Regions from separate parts of the Arthrobacter sp. NPDC080073 genome, predicted to be linked through region 2. Evidence: riboswitches for the same ligand, from Rfam matches in the RefSeq annotation. Region 2 holds a riboswitch; each other region holds the start of a gene.
What was found. A riboswitch is a leader RNA that binds a small molecule or an ion and turns the genes downstream of it on or off. The one in region 2 is predicted to bind thiamine pyrophosphate.

Region 1: it holds a riboswitch for thiamine pyrophosphate, as region 2 does, so the genes downstream of both, thiO (glycine oxidase ThiO) here and thiD (bifunctional hydroxymethylpyrimidine kinase/phosphomethylpyrimidine kinase) in region 2, are expected to answer to the same signal.
Region 3: it holds a riboswitch for thiamine pyrophosphate, as region 2 does, so the genes downstream of both, AB0O52_RS15265 (ECF transporter S component) here and thiD (bifunctional hydroxymethylpyrimidine kinase/phosphomethylpyrimidine kinase) in region 2, are expected to answer to the same signal.

What each region holds. Positions count from the first base shown of each region.
Region 1 covers NZ_JBFBKR010000002.1:126,129-131,031, reverse strand. The annotation lists gene AB0O52_RS02825 (4a-hydroxytetrahydrobiopterin dehydratase) at 1-47, opposite strand, end outside; gene AB0O52_RS02820 (thiazole synthase) at 108-914, opposite strand; gene thiS (sulfur carrier protein ThiS) at 918-1,154, opposite strand; gene thiO (glycine oxidase ThiO) at 1,151-2,464, opposite strand; TPP riboswitch at 2,456-2,575, opposite strand; gene thiE (thiamine phosphate synthase) at 2,602-3,291, shown strand; gene AB0O52_RS02800 (RNB domain-containing ribonuclease) at 3,329-4,843, shown strand.
Region 2 covers NZ_JBFBKR010000009.1:25,577-30,479, forward strand. The annotation lists gene rpmA (50S ribosomal protein L27) at 1-235, opposite strand, end outside; gene rplU (50S ribosomal protein L21) at 296-604, opposite strand; gene thiD (bifunctional hydroxymethylpyrimidine kinase/phosphomethylpyrimidine kinase) at 1,025-2,545, opposite strand; TPP riboswitch at 2,537-2,633, opposite strand; gene AB0O52_RS12045 (Rne/Rng family ribonuclease) at 2,780-4,903, opposite strand, start outside.
Region 3 covers NZ_JBFBKR010000013.1:50,209-55,111, forward strand. The annotation lists gene AB0O52_RS15245 (monovalent cation/H+ antiporter complex subunit F) at 1-16, shown strand, start outside; gene mnhG (monovalent cation/H(+) antiporter subunit G) at 6-407, shown strand; gene AB0O52_RS15255 (DUF4235 domain-containing protein) at 404-664, opposite strand; gene AB0O52_RS15260 (NUDIX domain-containing protein) at 716-1,462, opposite strand; TPP riboswitch at 1,654-1,790, shown strand; gene AB0O52_RS15265 (ECF transporter S component) at 1,865-2,494, shown strand; gene AB0O52_RS15270 (ABC transporter ATP-binding protein) at 2,494-4,128, shown strand; gene AB0O52_RS15275 (energy-coupling factor transporter transmembrane component T) at 4,125-4,903, shown strand, end outside.

The DNA of each region.
Region 1 (4,903 bases), on a different contig from region 2:
GCGTCGTCGATCGCAGACCTGGTGAGGATGTCGTCTTTACCGGCCATGGGACGCTCCTTCGCTGATGTGGAATTCGCAGGAATCCCCCGAGCGGCCAGCGGTGGCCGTTAGAGGAACTCGGCCCGGCCTTCCATCGCCGAGGAGGCCAGTGCGTGTTCCCGGCGCGGGATGCGGCCCGCCTGCTTCGCCAGCCTACCGGCGATGACCGCATGTTTGAAGGCCTCGCCCATCTGCACCGGGTTCTGCGCACGGGTCACTGCGGTGGCCAGAAGCACGGCGTCGCAGCCGAGCTCCATGGCGAGTACGGCGTCGGACGCGGTGCCGATGCCGGCGTCGAGCACTACCGGCACCGAAGCGCGGGACACAATCAGCTCGATGTTGTGCGGATTCAGGATGCCCAGGCCGGTGCCGATAGGCGCACCCAAGGGCATCACCGCAGTCGCTCCAAGGTTTTCCAGGCGAAGCGCCAGCACTGGGTCGTCGTTGGTGTAGGCGAAGACCTTGAAGCCGCGGTCGACGAGTTTCTCTGTTGCATCCACGAGCTCCACGGCATCAGGCAGTAGGGTCTGTTCGTCGGCAATGACCTCGAGCTTCACCCAATCCGTTTCCAAGGCCTCCCGGGCAAGCTCGGCTGTCATGACAGCGTCCTTGGCAGTGAAACAGCCGGCGGTGTTGGGCAGGACACGGATGCCGTGGTCAACGAGCAACTGGAACAGCGAACCTGTTTCCGTCGGGGAGTACCTCCGCATGGCAACGGTGGTGAGTTCGGTGCCGGAAGCCAGCAAGGCTGCCCCCAGCCCGTCCAGGCTCGGGGCTCCGCCGGTCCCCATGATGAGGCGCGAGCCGAACTCGACACCGTCGATCATCAGGGGATCGGTTCGGGTGCTTGCTGCTTGGGTGCTTGCTGTGGTCATCGTTCAGCCTCCTTGTACTGCGGTAACGATTTCGAGTTCGTCGCCCTCTTCGAGCGCGGTGGCAGCCCACTGGCTGCGCGGCACCACTTCGGAATTGCGTGCGACGGCGACGCCGATCTTGCGTCCGTCGGCCGCCTGGCCGCTGGGGTCCACGGCCCGTCCGGTGATGTGGCTGACGAGGGTGGTGACCGAAGCGTCGTCACTCAGTGTGTGGTCTGCGCCGTTTAATTTGATGTTCATGCGGGGTCCTTCGGGAGGGGATTAGAGGTATCGGAGGATGGGCGGGCTGTTGAGGCCCGTGCCGCTGCAAGCGGGCGGGAGAAGCGGTCCGGGCGGAATTTGTTCCACCGGGGATCGACGGTGCCGTCCATGAGTCCGACGCAGATTTTCGCCGCTGCCGGGGTGAGGAGCACGCCATGGCGGAAGAAGCCGCTGGCTACGATGAGGCCGTGCACGGCCGTGTCCCCGCCGCCCTCAGTGCCGACCCTGCCCAGCAGCGGCGCATTGTCCGGAGTGCCCGGACGCGCACGGGCAGTTGCTTCCAGGAGTTCCAGTTCGGCCACGGCCGGGACAAGTACCTGGGCGTCGCGGAGCAACTGGTACACGCCGCCGGCTGACACCGGGTTGGCCGTTCCTCCGGACTCCGACAAGCCGTCTTCGCGTTGCGTCGCGCCGATCACCACGGACCCGTCGTCTCGGGGGACGATGTAGACGGGCACTCCGCGCACCATCCCACGGACCGTGGCCGTGACAAGGGGTTGCAGGTGCTCCGGGACGCGCAGCCGAAGAATGTCGCCGTACACCGGACGCAACGGGAGCGACAATCCATCCGGCAGGCCGTTCAAGCGCGCGGCATCAAGTCCGTTGGCTACCACCGTTTCGGTGGCGTGCACTTCGATGCCTGAGCCGAGCACAACCCCGACGACGCGCCCGTCCTCCCACAGGAGGCCGGCCGCGGTGTCCCTGACCGCAAAACCGCCCTCGGCCCCTGCAATCCAGCTGGAATCGCCGGGCCGGTGGTCTGCAAGCGCGCCTAGAATCGCAGCCGAAAGCCGGCGCGGATCCACTTGGTGGTCGCCCGGGATGTCGAAGGCACAGGAAATCTGCGGGCTCAACAGCGGCTCACGCTCCCGGGCTTCGCGCAGCGGCACGGATTCCACCACCAGGCCGTTGGCCAGCTGGACATCCCGGAGGTCGGCGAGCGCCCGGCGGTCCGCAGCGTCCGCACCGACGGCGAGGGTCGGCGTCGTACGGTAACCCGTGGTGCGTCCGGTGCGTGAGCCGGTCACATTGCGTTCGAAGTCCGGCCACAATGCCGACGATTCGAGCATGAGCTCCAGGAGGTCCTCTTCCTGGTAATGCAGTTCGCTGACGGGCGCCAACATGCCCGCCGCCGCGAAGGTGCCGCCGCTCGCCGGTACAGGATCGATCAGGACCACCGAACGGCCGGCCCGGCGGGCTTCCCACGCGATGCCGAGGCCAATGACACCGCCCCCGATCACCGCCACATCCGCATGCAGGGGTCGGTGCTGGGTGCTTACTTCGTCCATGGAGTCCTTCCCTACGCCGGTACTAGCCGGATCAGGTCAAGCGGTCGGCGCTGAAGCCCTCTCAGCCGCGCGGCGATTGTGACTGCCGCCGCGGCTCCCGCGGTACCAGCCCAGTTTAGAGGAACTACTCTGTTTCCATGACCCCGCACGATGTCCACACCACCGCCCGCCTGTACCTCTGCACCGACGCCCGGAAGCAACAGGGGGATTTTGAGCAGTTTGTCGATGCCGCATTCGAGGGCGGCGTGGACATCATCCAACTGCGTGACAAGACGATTGAAGCGGCCGAGGAACTGGAGCTCCTGGAGACACTGCGCTCCGTGGCTCACCGTCACGGCCGTCTCTGGGCAGTCAACGACCGCGCGGACGTGGCGTCCCTCTCCAACGCACCGGTGTTCCATATCGGCCAAAAGGACATTCCGCTGCGCTCGGCCCGCAAGCTGCTCCACGACCGCACCATCATCGGCCTCTCCACGCACACGCCGGATCAGATTGACGCAGCCGTCGCGGCGTCGCCTGGCCGCAGCGGCCTGGACTACTTCTGCGTCGGACCCGTGTGGGCCACGCCCACCAAGCCGGGACGTTCCGCCGTCGGGCTCGATCTGGTGAAGTACGCCGCCAACGCGGTGAAGCAGGCAGACGAAGAGACCGTCGGCGGGGTTATGCTCCCCTGGTTTGCGATCGGCGGCATCGATCTCAGCAACGTGGAAGAGGTCGTTCGGGCCGGCGCGAGCCGCATCGTGGTGGTCCGCGCCATCACTGAGGCGGAGGATCCGACGTCGGCAGCCCGGGCACTCCTGGCTGCCTTGGACGCAGCGGCGGCCTAGCGAGACTCCGGAAGATTTTGGAGTTACCCTGACTTTCGTGTCACATCAGCGGTTAGCCCCGAATGTCAGTGAAACGTCGAACCGGCTCGCGGAAGCGCTGGCGGCGCTTCGGACTGAACTCGAGCTGCCCGCAGGTTATCCCGCTGAAGCGCTGCGGGACGCCGAAGCCGCTGTTTCCGGACACACCCTGCCGGCCCAGGACTGCACGGACGTCCCGTTCATCACGATCGACCCCGTCTCTTCCACGGATCTCGACCAGGCCCTCTTCATTGACCGGTCCGGTGATGGTTACAGGGTTCTCTACGCCATCTCCGATGTGCCCTCCTTTGTGCCACCGGGAGGCGCGCTCGACGCCGAGACCCGCCGCCGCGGGCAAACGTACTATGCCCCTGACGGCCGCATACCGCTGCACCCCGAGATCATCAGCGAGCATGCCGGGAGCTTGCTGGCCGGCCAGACGTGCGGCGCGTTCGTGTGGGACTTCGAACTCGATGCCGAGGCGGAGTTCCGCACCGTCTCCGTGCGTCGGGCGAGCATACGAAGCCGCGCCAAGCTCGACTACAAGGGCGTGCAGCGGGCGATCGATTCCGGAACGGCTGATCCCGTCCTGCAGCTGCTCAAGGAAGTCGGGCTCAAGCGGGTGGAACTCGAACGCCGCCGTGGCGGGGCCAGCCTGAACATGCCCGAGCAGGAAATCGTCCAACTGCCCGACGGCGAGGGGTACAGGATCGTCGCCGCTCCCTCGCTGCCGGTGGAGGATTGGAACGCCCAGATTTCGCTCATGACCGGGATGGCCGCCGCCCAGTTGATGCTCGACGGCAAGGTGGGAATCCTGCGTACCATGCCCGCCCCCGACGAGCGCTCGCTGCTCCATTTCAAACGGCAAGCGGGGGCACTCGGGAAGCCCTGGACCGAGGGGACCAGCTATGGCGAGTACCTGCGGACCCTCGACGCAAAGGACCCCCGGCAACTCGCCATCCTCCATTCAGCGGGGCTGCTTTTCCGTGGTGCCGGGTACACGCCTTTCGACGGCGAGGTGCCCGGAAGCGTCATGCAGTCAGCCATCGGGGCTCCGTATGCCCACACCACCGCGCCATTGCGCCGGCTTGTCGATCGTTTCGTGCTGGTCATCTGCGAAGCGTTGAGCAATGGAACAGAGATCCCTGCATGGGCCCGGCATGCTTTGCCGAGCCTGCCCGAGATCATGGCGTCATCCGACCAGCTTGCCGCCAAAATGGAGCGCCTCGCCCTGGACACCGTCGAGGCAGCGCTCCTTGTCAACCACATCGGACAGGAATTCGACGCGGTAGTGATTTCCGGATCGAAACCGGCCAGGAACAACGGAAACGGCAACGGGAACAGCACCAACGGCAACAACGGCAATGGCAATGGGAACGGAACCCCGCACGGCCCGTACGGCATCGTCCAGATCGCCGAGCCCGCGGTCACCGCCCGTTGCGACGGCGAAATGGAGTCGGGCACGAAGGTCCGCGTGAAACTGCTCGACGCGGACATTGCCACCCGCCAAATCACCTTCGAACTGCTCCCCTAGCGCATTCCGTCCGCAGGGCCGGAGCCGCGATCCGGGGATTATCGCCCCCAGACGCTAGAC
Region 2 (4,903 bases):
TCACTACGCGACGGCCGCGGCGAGTACCGAACTCAACCGCACCTGCCTGCAGGGCGAACAGGGTGTCGTCGCCACCGCGGCCGACACCGGCGCCCGGGTGGAAGTGGGTGCCGCGCTGGCGGACGATGATCTCGCCTGCGGAAACGACCTGGCCACCGAAGCGCTTTACGCCGAGGTACTGGGCGTTGGAGTCACGACCGTTGCGAGTGGAGCTCGCGCCTTTTTTATGTGCCATTTGAAATGCCTGCCTTTAAATTCTGGGGAACCTGTTGAAAACCTGAACAGCAACCAGTGGTTACTTGATACCGGTGATCTTGATCTTGGTCAGTTCTTGACGGTGACCCTGGCGCTTCTTGTACCCGGTCTTGTTCTTGAACTTCTGGATGACGATCTTCGGACCACGGAGGTCTTCGAGGATCTCAGCCGTAACCTTGACCTTGGCCAGATCCGCAGCAGCGGAGGTGACCTTGTCACCGTCCACCAGGAGCAGTGCGGGCAGCTCAAGGGTGCTGCCGGCTCCACCGGGGACGCGGTTCAGGGTTACGTAGTCTCCAACGGAAACCTTTTCTTGGCGGCCGCCTGCGCGGACAATCGCGTACACCACTTGGGCACTCACTTCTCTCGACGTTTATTACTAAATTTGCGTGCGGAACCCCGATCCGAAAACGGGCCTGGTTCACGCTGTGCCTCAACGCCGTGGACTCCGGTAGGGAATCCATGAGTCATCCCTCGAATAGTTCCAAATGAAAGGTCAGTTCCAAATGAACGGTTTCTGGGGGCATAACCCAAGTGTTGGCGTAAGCACCGAAGATCTAGATTACGCTAGTTTCGCCTTCGGCTGCAAATGAGGCCAGGTCCGGAGGCTGCCACGTGATGGCTGCCACAGACTGGCTATGCCGCCATCCGGTACCGTGCCCGTCCACCTTACCCTGCCGGGCGGGAAAAGCCCGGATCCCCACTCCGACACGCTGCAGCGCCCTCCGGCACAGGCCTTGTTCCCATCCTTCCGCGACAGGAACCGGGTTCAGCCGTGCAACCTTGGAGCATCGAAGAACGCCGTTTCATAACGGCAGGACTGGGTGAATGCCTCCATCATCGCGGTGCGCTCCGCAGGCGTTGCTGCCTGCGCGGCGGCATCCGTGATGTCGATCGCCTTGCGGGTGGCCTCGGCAAACGCCTCGTCCGCGTAGGTGCGCAGCCAGTCCGCGTAAGGGTGCTCCTCCGACGCTCCCGCCTGCCTGTAACCATGGTGGAGCTGCTGGCCCACTTCGGCGTACAACCAGTAGCAGGGAAGGATGGCAGCCAGCAGGACGGCATAGCTGCCCGACGCCGATGCCGCCAGCAAGTGGTCGACATAGGCCTTGGTGACCGGGCCTAACCCTCCACCTACCTGGCGTCCGCTGAGCCAATTCCGATGCAGCTCGGACTCGACTTCAAGGCACATTTGCGAGCCGCGGGCCCAGAACAGCTGTTCGCTTTCGCTTGGAGCGAGGGCGCTTGCCCGCGCCAGGACACGGGAATAGCCGTTGAGATAGATGGCATCCTGCGACAGGTAATAGCGGAACTGCGCTTCGCTGAGCCCGCCGGACTGCAAGTGCCGTATGAAGTCCAGGCCATAAATGGCCGCGAGTTCCGTTTGGGCGGCTTCCCACATCCGGACGGCAAAATCCCCCGGTTGAAGGGAATGCCGGAGCCCGTGGAAATGATGGATCGGCCCGTTGCCCTTCCCCACCTCCAGCACCCCGGACTGGGTCAGCGCCTCCTGAAGCCACGGCTTGACCACACGCAGGGCGGACTCCCATTCGCCGGTCCGCGCCTTGGCCGTCGCCATCGCCGACGACAGGGAACACCCCGTGCCGTGGCTATTGCGGGTCTCCACCCGTTGGCCGGCGAATTCCACCACGTCCTGGCTCAGGACTCCCCCGGTGTTGACGAGGGCGTCGGGGCAGCCCGCTCCCTGCAGATGGCCGCCCTTCACCAGGACGGTGTTCCCACAGGCGGCAGCCAGGCGTTTGCCTTGCTCCAATGCCGATGCCCAGTCAGTGGCCTCAGGTTCGCCTAGCAGCATGGCCAGTTCCGGAAGGTTGGGGGTCACCAAGTCAGCCAGGGGCAGAAGTTCCAGCAGTGCGGCTTCAGCGGACTCCGCCAGGAGCCGGTCGCCGCTGGTGGCGATCATCACCGGGTCCAGCACGACGACGGCGGGACGGGCCTCCCCGAGCCAGCGGCGGACCTCGTGGATGACCGCCGCATCCCCGAGCATGCCGATCTTGACGGCATCAACGGTGATGTCGTCGCTAATGGCGTCCAGCTGCTGGCGCAGGAACTCCACGGGTGGAACATGGACAGCAGTGACTCCCTGGGTGTTTTGTACGGTGAGCGCCGTGATGACGGCCATGCCGTAGCCGCCGTTGGCCGCGATGCTCTTGAGGTCTGCCTGGATCCCGGCGCCACCTGAAGGATCCGAGCCGGCAATGCTCAGGACCCTGGGGATAGGGCGCTGGACGGCCTTGAGCGGGTAGACGGCTGATTGCGCCGGAACAGTCATGCGAGACATCCCTTCGCCGGTGCTAACCGGACAGGTTCAACGGGTCTGGTCTCAGCCGGCTTGGTGCGCGGCACCCCGTGTCAGTCCCCAAGCTTAACCCGGATCACGCCCCGCCCGCTGAAACCGCCCTTTGCAACCGCTGCAGGGAGGTCCGGTCGCTTGGCCTGCAACGCAGAAGCCCCGGCGGTTTCCACTGGAGCGGGAACAGCCGGGGCTTCGGACAGGGTATTGCGCTTAGAGTTCGGACTTGGGCACGCCGACTCCGAGGATGATCGGTTCCGCTGCCGCCGTCGGCTTGGCCGGAGCGGCGTCCGCCGCCTTTGCCTCGTGCGCGGCCCCGCCGGAGGCGGCCGCGGCGACCTCGTGGTGCTCCACGTTGGTGGCGTTGGCGGCACCCTGGGCCCGGCTGGCACTACGGTTGCGGCGGCCTCGGCGTCCACGCGGACCCGTCTCCGGGGATTCTACGGGTGCAGCGGCAGCCGGGGCCGCTGCGGGCGCTTCCTTGGTTTCTGTCGCGGTCGCCGCGGTGTCCGGAGCTTCTCCCAGGCCAGCGAACGCCTGTGCCAACAGATCCAGGCTCATGGCAGGCGCCCCACTCGCCGGTTCCTCTTCGTGGTGGACGAAGGGCAACGCCACTTCCTCGCCGCCGAACCGCAGCACAGGCGTCGAACGTTCCTCGCCACCCGATGCAGCGGCGGGAGCCTGGACCGGGGCCGCAGGGGCCTGGACCGGGGTCGCTTCCGCTACGTGCCCGTCGGCGAGCAATTCGGCCGCATGGTGGAGCTCGTCGTCGTGCAAGTGGGCAGCGTGGGCGGCAGCCGCAATGGTGGCAAGGGCGGCGCGGGTGGCTGCCTTGCGATTCGGGTCAGTGGATTCCACGGAGTGGACCTGCACAGGAGGGGTCATCGGGAGCTCAGTAGTCCCCTGCCCCGTGCCCCTGCCGCGGCGGCGCTTGCGCTGTTCCGGGCGGACGGCCGGCTGTGACTCCGTACGCGGGTGGTGGTGTTCGGCGGCCACCACGTTGGCCCGACGGTGCTCCACCGGCTCGTCGTGCGTGACGATTCCGCGCCCTCCGCACGTTTCGCACTGCTCGCCGAAGACCTCTAGCAGGCCGGTGCCCATGCGCTTGCGGGTCATCTGGACCAATCCGAGCGACGTCACTTCGGCGACCTGGTGCTTGGTGCGGTCCCGGCCGAGGCACTCGACCAGCCGGCGCAGCACGAGATCGCGGTTGGATTCCAGGACCATGTCGATGAAGTCGATGACGATGATTCCGCCGATGTCGCGCAAGCGCAGCTGGCGGACCACTTCCTCGGCAGCCTCGAGGTTGTTCTTGGTGACGGTTTCCTCGAGGTTGCCACCGCTGCCGGTGAACTTCCCGGTGTTGACGTCAACAACCGTCATGGCCTCGGTACGGTCGATCACGAGCGAACCACCGGAGGGCAGGAAGACCTTGCGCTCCAAGGCTTTGTGGATCTGTTCGTCCACGCGCCAGGCCGAGAAGATGTCCTGATCCGAGGTCCACTTTTCGAGGCGTCCCACCAGGTCCGGCGCCACGTAGGTGACGTAGGCCTCGATGGTGTCCCAGGCTTCGTCGCCGGAGACGATGAGCTTGGAGAAGTCCTCGTTGAAGACGTCGCGGACAACCTTGATGGTGAGGTCCGGTTCGCCGTACAGCAGTTCCGGGGCCAGGATCTTGGTGGATGTGGACTGGCTTTCGATGCCTTCCCACTGGGCCCGCAAACGGTTGATATCGTGCGTCAGCTCTTCCTCGGAAGCGCCCTCGGCGGCGGTGCGGACAATGACGCCCGCGTTCTCCGGGAGGCGATCCTTGAGGATCTTCTTCAGGCGGTTGCGCTCCACGTCGGGCAGCTTGCGGGAAATACCGGTCATTGAACCGCCGGGCACGTACACAAGGTAGCGGCCGGGCAGCGAAATCTGGCTCGTCAGGCGTGCGCCCTTGTGGCCCACGGGGTCCTTGGTGACCTGGACCAGCACGGAATCGCCGGACTTCAGGGCGTTTTCGATGCGGCGCGGCTTGCCTTCCAAAGTGACGGCATCCCAATTGACTTCACCGGCGTACAGCACGGCATTGCGGCCGCGTCCGATGTCGACGAACGCGGCTTCCATCGACGGCAGCACGTTCTGGACCTTGCCCAGGTACACGTTGCCGATCAGGGAATCCTGCTGTGTCTTAGACACGAAGTGCTCCGCGAGGACGCCGTCTTCCAGGACGCCGATCTGGATCCTGTCGTCGCGCTGGCGGACGATCATCTGGCGGTCCACGGACTCACGGCGGGCCAGGAATTCGGCCTCGGTGATGACCTGGCGGCGGCGGCCGGTCTCGCGGGACTCGCG
Region 3 (4,903 bases), on a different contig from region 2:
GGTCAATGACTCCTAATGCCACGGGAGTTGATGGCGTCATCGATGCCGTTACTGCGGTCCTGCTGATAGCGGGAGCGCTGATGTCATTGGGGGCAGCAATCGGGCTGTTGCGTTTCCCGGACCTGATGAGCCGCATGCACGCAGCTACCAAGCCGCAAGTGCTGGGGTTGTTCCTCGTCTTGGCGGCCATCGGGCTGCAGATGCGCGAATGGTGGGTATGGCCGATCCTTGCCGTCGCCTGGATTTTCCAATTGCTGACAGTGCCCGTGTCCGCACACATGGTGGGCCGCGCTGGCTACCGCACCAAGCACCTCCACCCCGAGTTGCTCAGCATCGACGAACTCGAGGCCGTGGTGCTGCGGGCTGCCGGTCAACGGGCCGCGGAGGAGGCTCAAGAAGAGTCCTAGACGATGTCCTGCGTCTTCGAGAAGCGCGAGATGGCGCGCTGGGTACTGCGGCTCGCGAAAACCTGGATGACGGCGCTGACAGTCGCCGAAATCAGGGCGAAGGTCAGAGCCGAGCGCAGGCTTGCCTCCATGTCATCGTGACCCTTGGGAGGCTTCTTGCCTGTGGACTTTTCCCACAACGCATTGACGAGCTTGGTGCCGACAAAGCCTGCACCGATGCTCACGCCAGTGCCGAACAGTTTGATGAGGAGGTTCATTCCGGGACTCCTTGCGGGACGAAACAGGACTGTCCCCAGCCTAACCCCACTTCAGGGCAGTTCCGGAGCAACGGATGGCGCTTGGCGCCTCAGCCGGAAGAACTCCTCCAGGGCTCCTGGCTTCGGGCGGACGGGCACGATGTCACGGTCCTCCGCCAGTATCGCTTCCACCGTGCCGAGGGCGAGGAGCTCATCCAGCAACGCCAGCGTGGGCGGCATAAGTTTGAGGGTTCCGGTGGCTTCGGCGTCCAGGATTCCGCGGACCGGCATCCACAAGGACGATGACGCTTCCGTGGTTTGGTGCTTTGGGCCGGCACCGGAAAGCGGGCAGGCAAGGTAGAAGTACGTGTCGAAGCGCTTGGGTTGGTCTGCCGGGGTGACCCAGTTGGCCCACGGGCGGAGGGTGCCGGCGTCGAGCTTCAGCCCGGCCTCTTCAAACACCTCGCGCTGCGCGGCCGCCAGCACCCGGCCGGCGTTGAACCGGGCGGTAGAAGGCTCGACGGCTATGCTGCTCCGGTGCCATGCCGAGGCGTGCCGCTCGGCCACGTCGTCCGCGAAGTCCCAGCCGGAGCTGTCCGCCTGGTCCACTCGTCCCCCGGGAAAGACGACCATGCCGGCGGCGAAATCCATCGTGGTCACCCGGTGCTGGACGAACACTTCCAGCACGCGCCCGGCATCCGCGGGTATCTCCGGGCCTGCCGAAACTGCGTGGCCGGGGGTCTCGCGGACCAGGATCACGCTCGCGGCGAGCCTTGGTTCGGCCACCGTGGTGCTGTTCACTTCGCTAATGACTGCCAAGACCGCTCCTTTGCCCGCGCTGCGTCACATTCTGCTGGATCATTCTCCCAGTTTCTGCGGCCGCCCGCGCCATTCCGGGCCGGCCTGCGCCCACCCGGCGAGTGATCCAGCAGAATCCGTCGTTACTCGTTCCGGCACAGCGCCCGCAACCCCGTCAAGGTGTAAACTGAACCACGCCCAAAAGGGTGGATTGATAACGACAGGGGAGCGCCGCCGTCGGGCCCGCAGCAATGCGGCACGGAGGACGGGCGCTGAGAGTGCGGACAGCCGCAGACCCTCGAACCTGATCCGGCTAGTACCGGCGCAAGGGAGTCGAGTTCTCATAGTGTCCGGACCGGCGTGGCGGAAACCGCCCGCAGGCAACCGGAAACACTTTCCCCTCCTGTTCCTCAGGAGGACAAAATGACTGGTATTTCTGCAAGGCCGGGCCTCACCAAGCCTGGTTACAATTGGCGCGTCGTGGACATCGTCGTGGCGGCACTGATCTCGATCGCCGGTGGCGTGATCTTCTGGGCGTGGGACCAGATGGCTCTGGTTGCCACGCCTATGTCCGCGGGCTACCCTCCGCTGAGCGGCCTGATCGCCGGCGGTTGGATGATTCCGGCAGTGCTGGGCATGCTCATTGTCCGCAAGCCCGGTGCGGCGATTTTCTGCGAGACCGTTGCCGCCACCAGTGAACTCATCATGGGTTCGCAGTACGGCACCACGGTCCTGATCTCGGGCCTGCTCCAGGGTCTCGGCGCGGAACTCATCTTCCTAGCCTTCATGTACAAGAAGTTCAACCTACCGGTGTCGCTGCTGGCCGGTGCCGGTGCGGGCCTCTTCTGCGGTCTGAACGACTCCTTCCTGCCGTGGGGCTGGAACATCGCCTACGAACCCGGCGACAAGCTCGCGTACATCGTGTTCTGCACGATCTCCGGTGCCGTCATCGCCGGTGCCCTGGCCTGGATCGCGACCCGCGGCCTGGCCAAGACCGGTGTCCTGAGCGCGTTCGCGTCCCGCAAGGCCGCCTCGGAGCCTGTCTTTTCCTGATGCCCAGTCCTGATTCCGGCACCTCCGCTGTGGTGCGACCTGCCGCCATTTCCGCGCAAGGGTGGGGCTGGCGGCACGCTGGCCGCACCACGCAGGCCATCCACGCCTTGGACCTGGACATCCGCCCAGGCGAGCGCGTGCTCCTGCTTGGCCCCTCGGGCGCAGGCAAGTCGACGCTCCTGCATGCCCTCGCGGGCGTGCTGGGCGAGGAAGGTGACGACGCCGATGAGACCGGCTCGTTGCTGGTGGACGGCGTTTCGCCGAAGGCCCGGCGGGGCCGTGCCGGACTCATGCAGCAGGATCCCGAAACCCAGGTGGTGCTTTCCCGGCTGGGCGACGACGTCGCGTTCGGCGCCGAGAACCTTTGCGTGCCGCGGGAAGAGATCTGGAAGCGGGTCCATGAAGCGCTCGACGACGTCGGGCTGCGGAATAGTGCCAGCGGCAACTTTGCGCCCGACCACCCGACGTCGGCCCTCTCGGGCGGACAGAAACAGCGCCTTGCCCTGGCCGGAATCCTGGCGATGCGCCCTGGCCTGATCCTCCTGGACGAGCCGACCGCCAACCTGGACCCGGCCGGCGTGCTGGAAGTCCGCGATGCCGTGGGCCGTTGCCTGGACAAGACAGGCGCCACGTTGGTGGTGGTGGAGCACCGGGTCTCGGTCTGGAAAGACCTCGTGGACCGGATCGTGGTCCTCCAGCCGGGCAGCTCGTCCTCCGAGGGAGCGTCCACGCCGGGCATGCTCCTGGACGGCGATCCGGACACCGTTCTGGCGCAAGCAAGGGACATGCTCACTGCTGCGGGCGTCTGGGTGCCCGGGTACGTTCCGGCCACCCGGCCACGTTCCGGAACAGCAGCCGGTTCGGGAAGAGCCGCAGGCTCCGGAACAACCGCAGGCTCCGGGGCGGGGAGCGCGGGAGAGCTGCTGCTCGCCACCCAGGAGCTCGCGGTATCACGCGAACGGCCGCGGCGCCGGGGGTTCAAAACCATCCCGCCCCTTCCCGTGCAGGCCGGGCTCGACGCCGAAGTCTTCGCCGGGCAGGCGCTGACCATCACGGGCCCCAACGGGGCCGGAAAGTCGACCTTCGCTTTGACCCTAGCCGGCCTGTTGGCGCCGGTGTCCGGTACGGTGACTGCCGCCGTCGGGCTCAGTGACGGCGCCGGAACCGATCCGTTCAAGTGGAAAGCCCAGCAGCTGATCTCCCGCATCGGGACCGTGTTCCAAGAGCCCGAGCACCAGTTCGTCACCGGCCGCGTGCTTGATGAGCTCATGTTCGGCCCCAAGCACCTTGGCCACGGCGAGGATCGGGTGGACGAGTTGCTGGAGCGGTTGCGGCTGGGGCATCTCGTGGACGCCAATCCCTATACGCTCTCCGGGGGTGAAAAGCGGCGGCTGTCCGTGGCCACGGTGCTCGCTGCCCACCCCCGCGTCCTGGTGCTGGACGAACCGACTTTCGGCCAGGACGCGAACACTTGGGCCGAGCTTGCGTCGTTCCTGTCCGAACTGCTCGACGCCGGAACGTCCGTGGTTTCCGTGACCCACGACCAGGAATTCAGCGCTGTCCTGGGCGGCACCGAGATGCGGCTCGAGCCCGCGTTCCAAGGCGGGGCCCGGCAGGAAGCGGGTGCGGCATGAGGGAAGCCCTGACCCTGCGCGGCAATAATGCCCTCCTGACACGCGCGAATCCGCTGGCCAAGTTCGTCTCTGTCTTTCTGATCACCTTGGTGTTGGCGTTGTCCATCGACTTGGTGTCCGCCTCGACGGCGCTCCTCGGCGAACTGGCGCTGTTCCCCCTAGCGGGGCTCACCGTGCGCTTGCTGTGGCAGCGCGGCTGGCCCCTGATCATGGCGGCAGCGCTTGGCGGCTGGAGCACCGCGATCCTGTCGGCCGACAGCGGCAGGATACTGCTCGACGTCGGGATCTGGTCGATCAGCGAAGGCTCGCTTCAGCTGGGACTCGGGTTCATGCTGCGCGGCTTGGCGATCGCACTGCCGGCCATCCTCCTGATGAGCTGCACCGACCCCACCGACCTCGCCGACGCCCTGGCGCAGAAGGCGAAACTGCCGCACCGTTTTGTCCTGGGCACCTTGGCCGCGCTGAGGCTCGTGGGGCTCATGGCGGAGGAGTGGCAGACCATCGGCATGGCACGGCGCGCGCGGGGTGTCGGCTCGCACGGGAGCCCGCCGCAACGCTTCAAGGCCATGCTCGGCCAAAGCTTCGGGCTGTTGGTCCAGGCGATCCGTCGGGCGTCCCGCTTGGCTGTGACCATGGAAGCGCGCGGCTTCGGCGGTGGACGCCGGACCTGGGCGCGCGAATCCACCTACAGCCGCCTGGACCTTTGGGTCCTGGCCGGCGGTTTGTTCATCGCAGCCGCGGCCGTACTGGCCGCTCAATGGGCAGGTACCTGGCA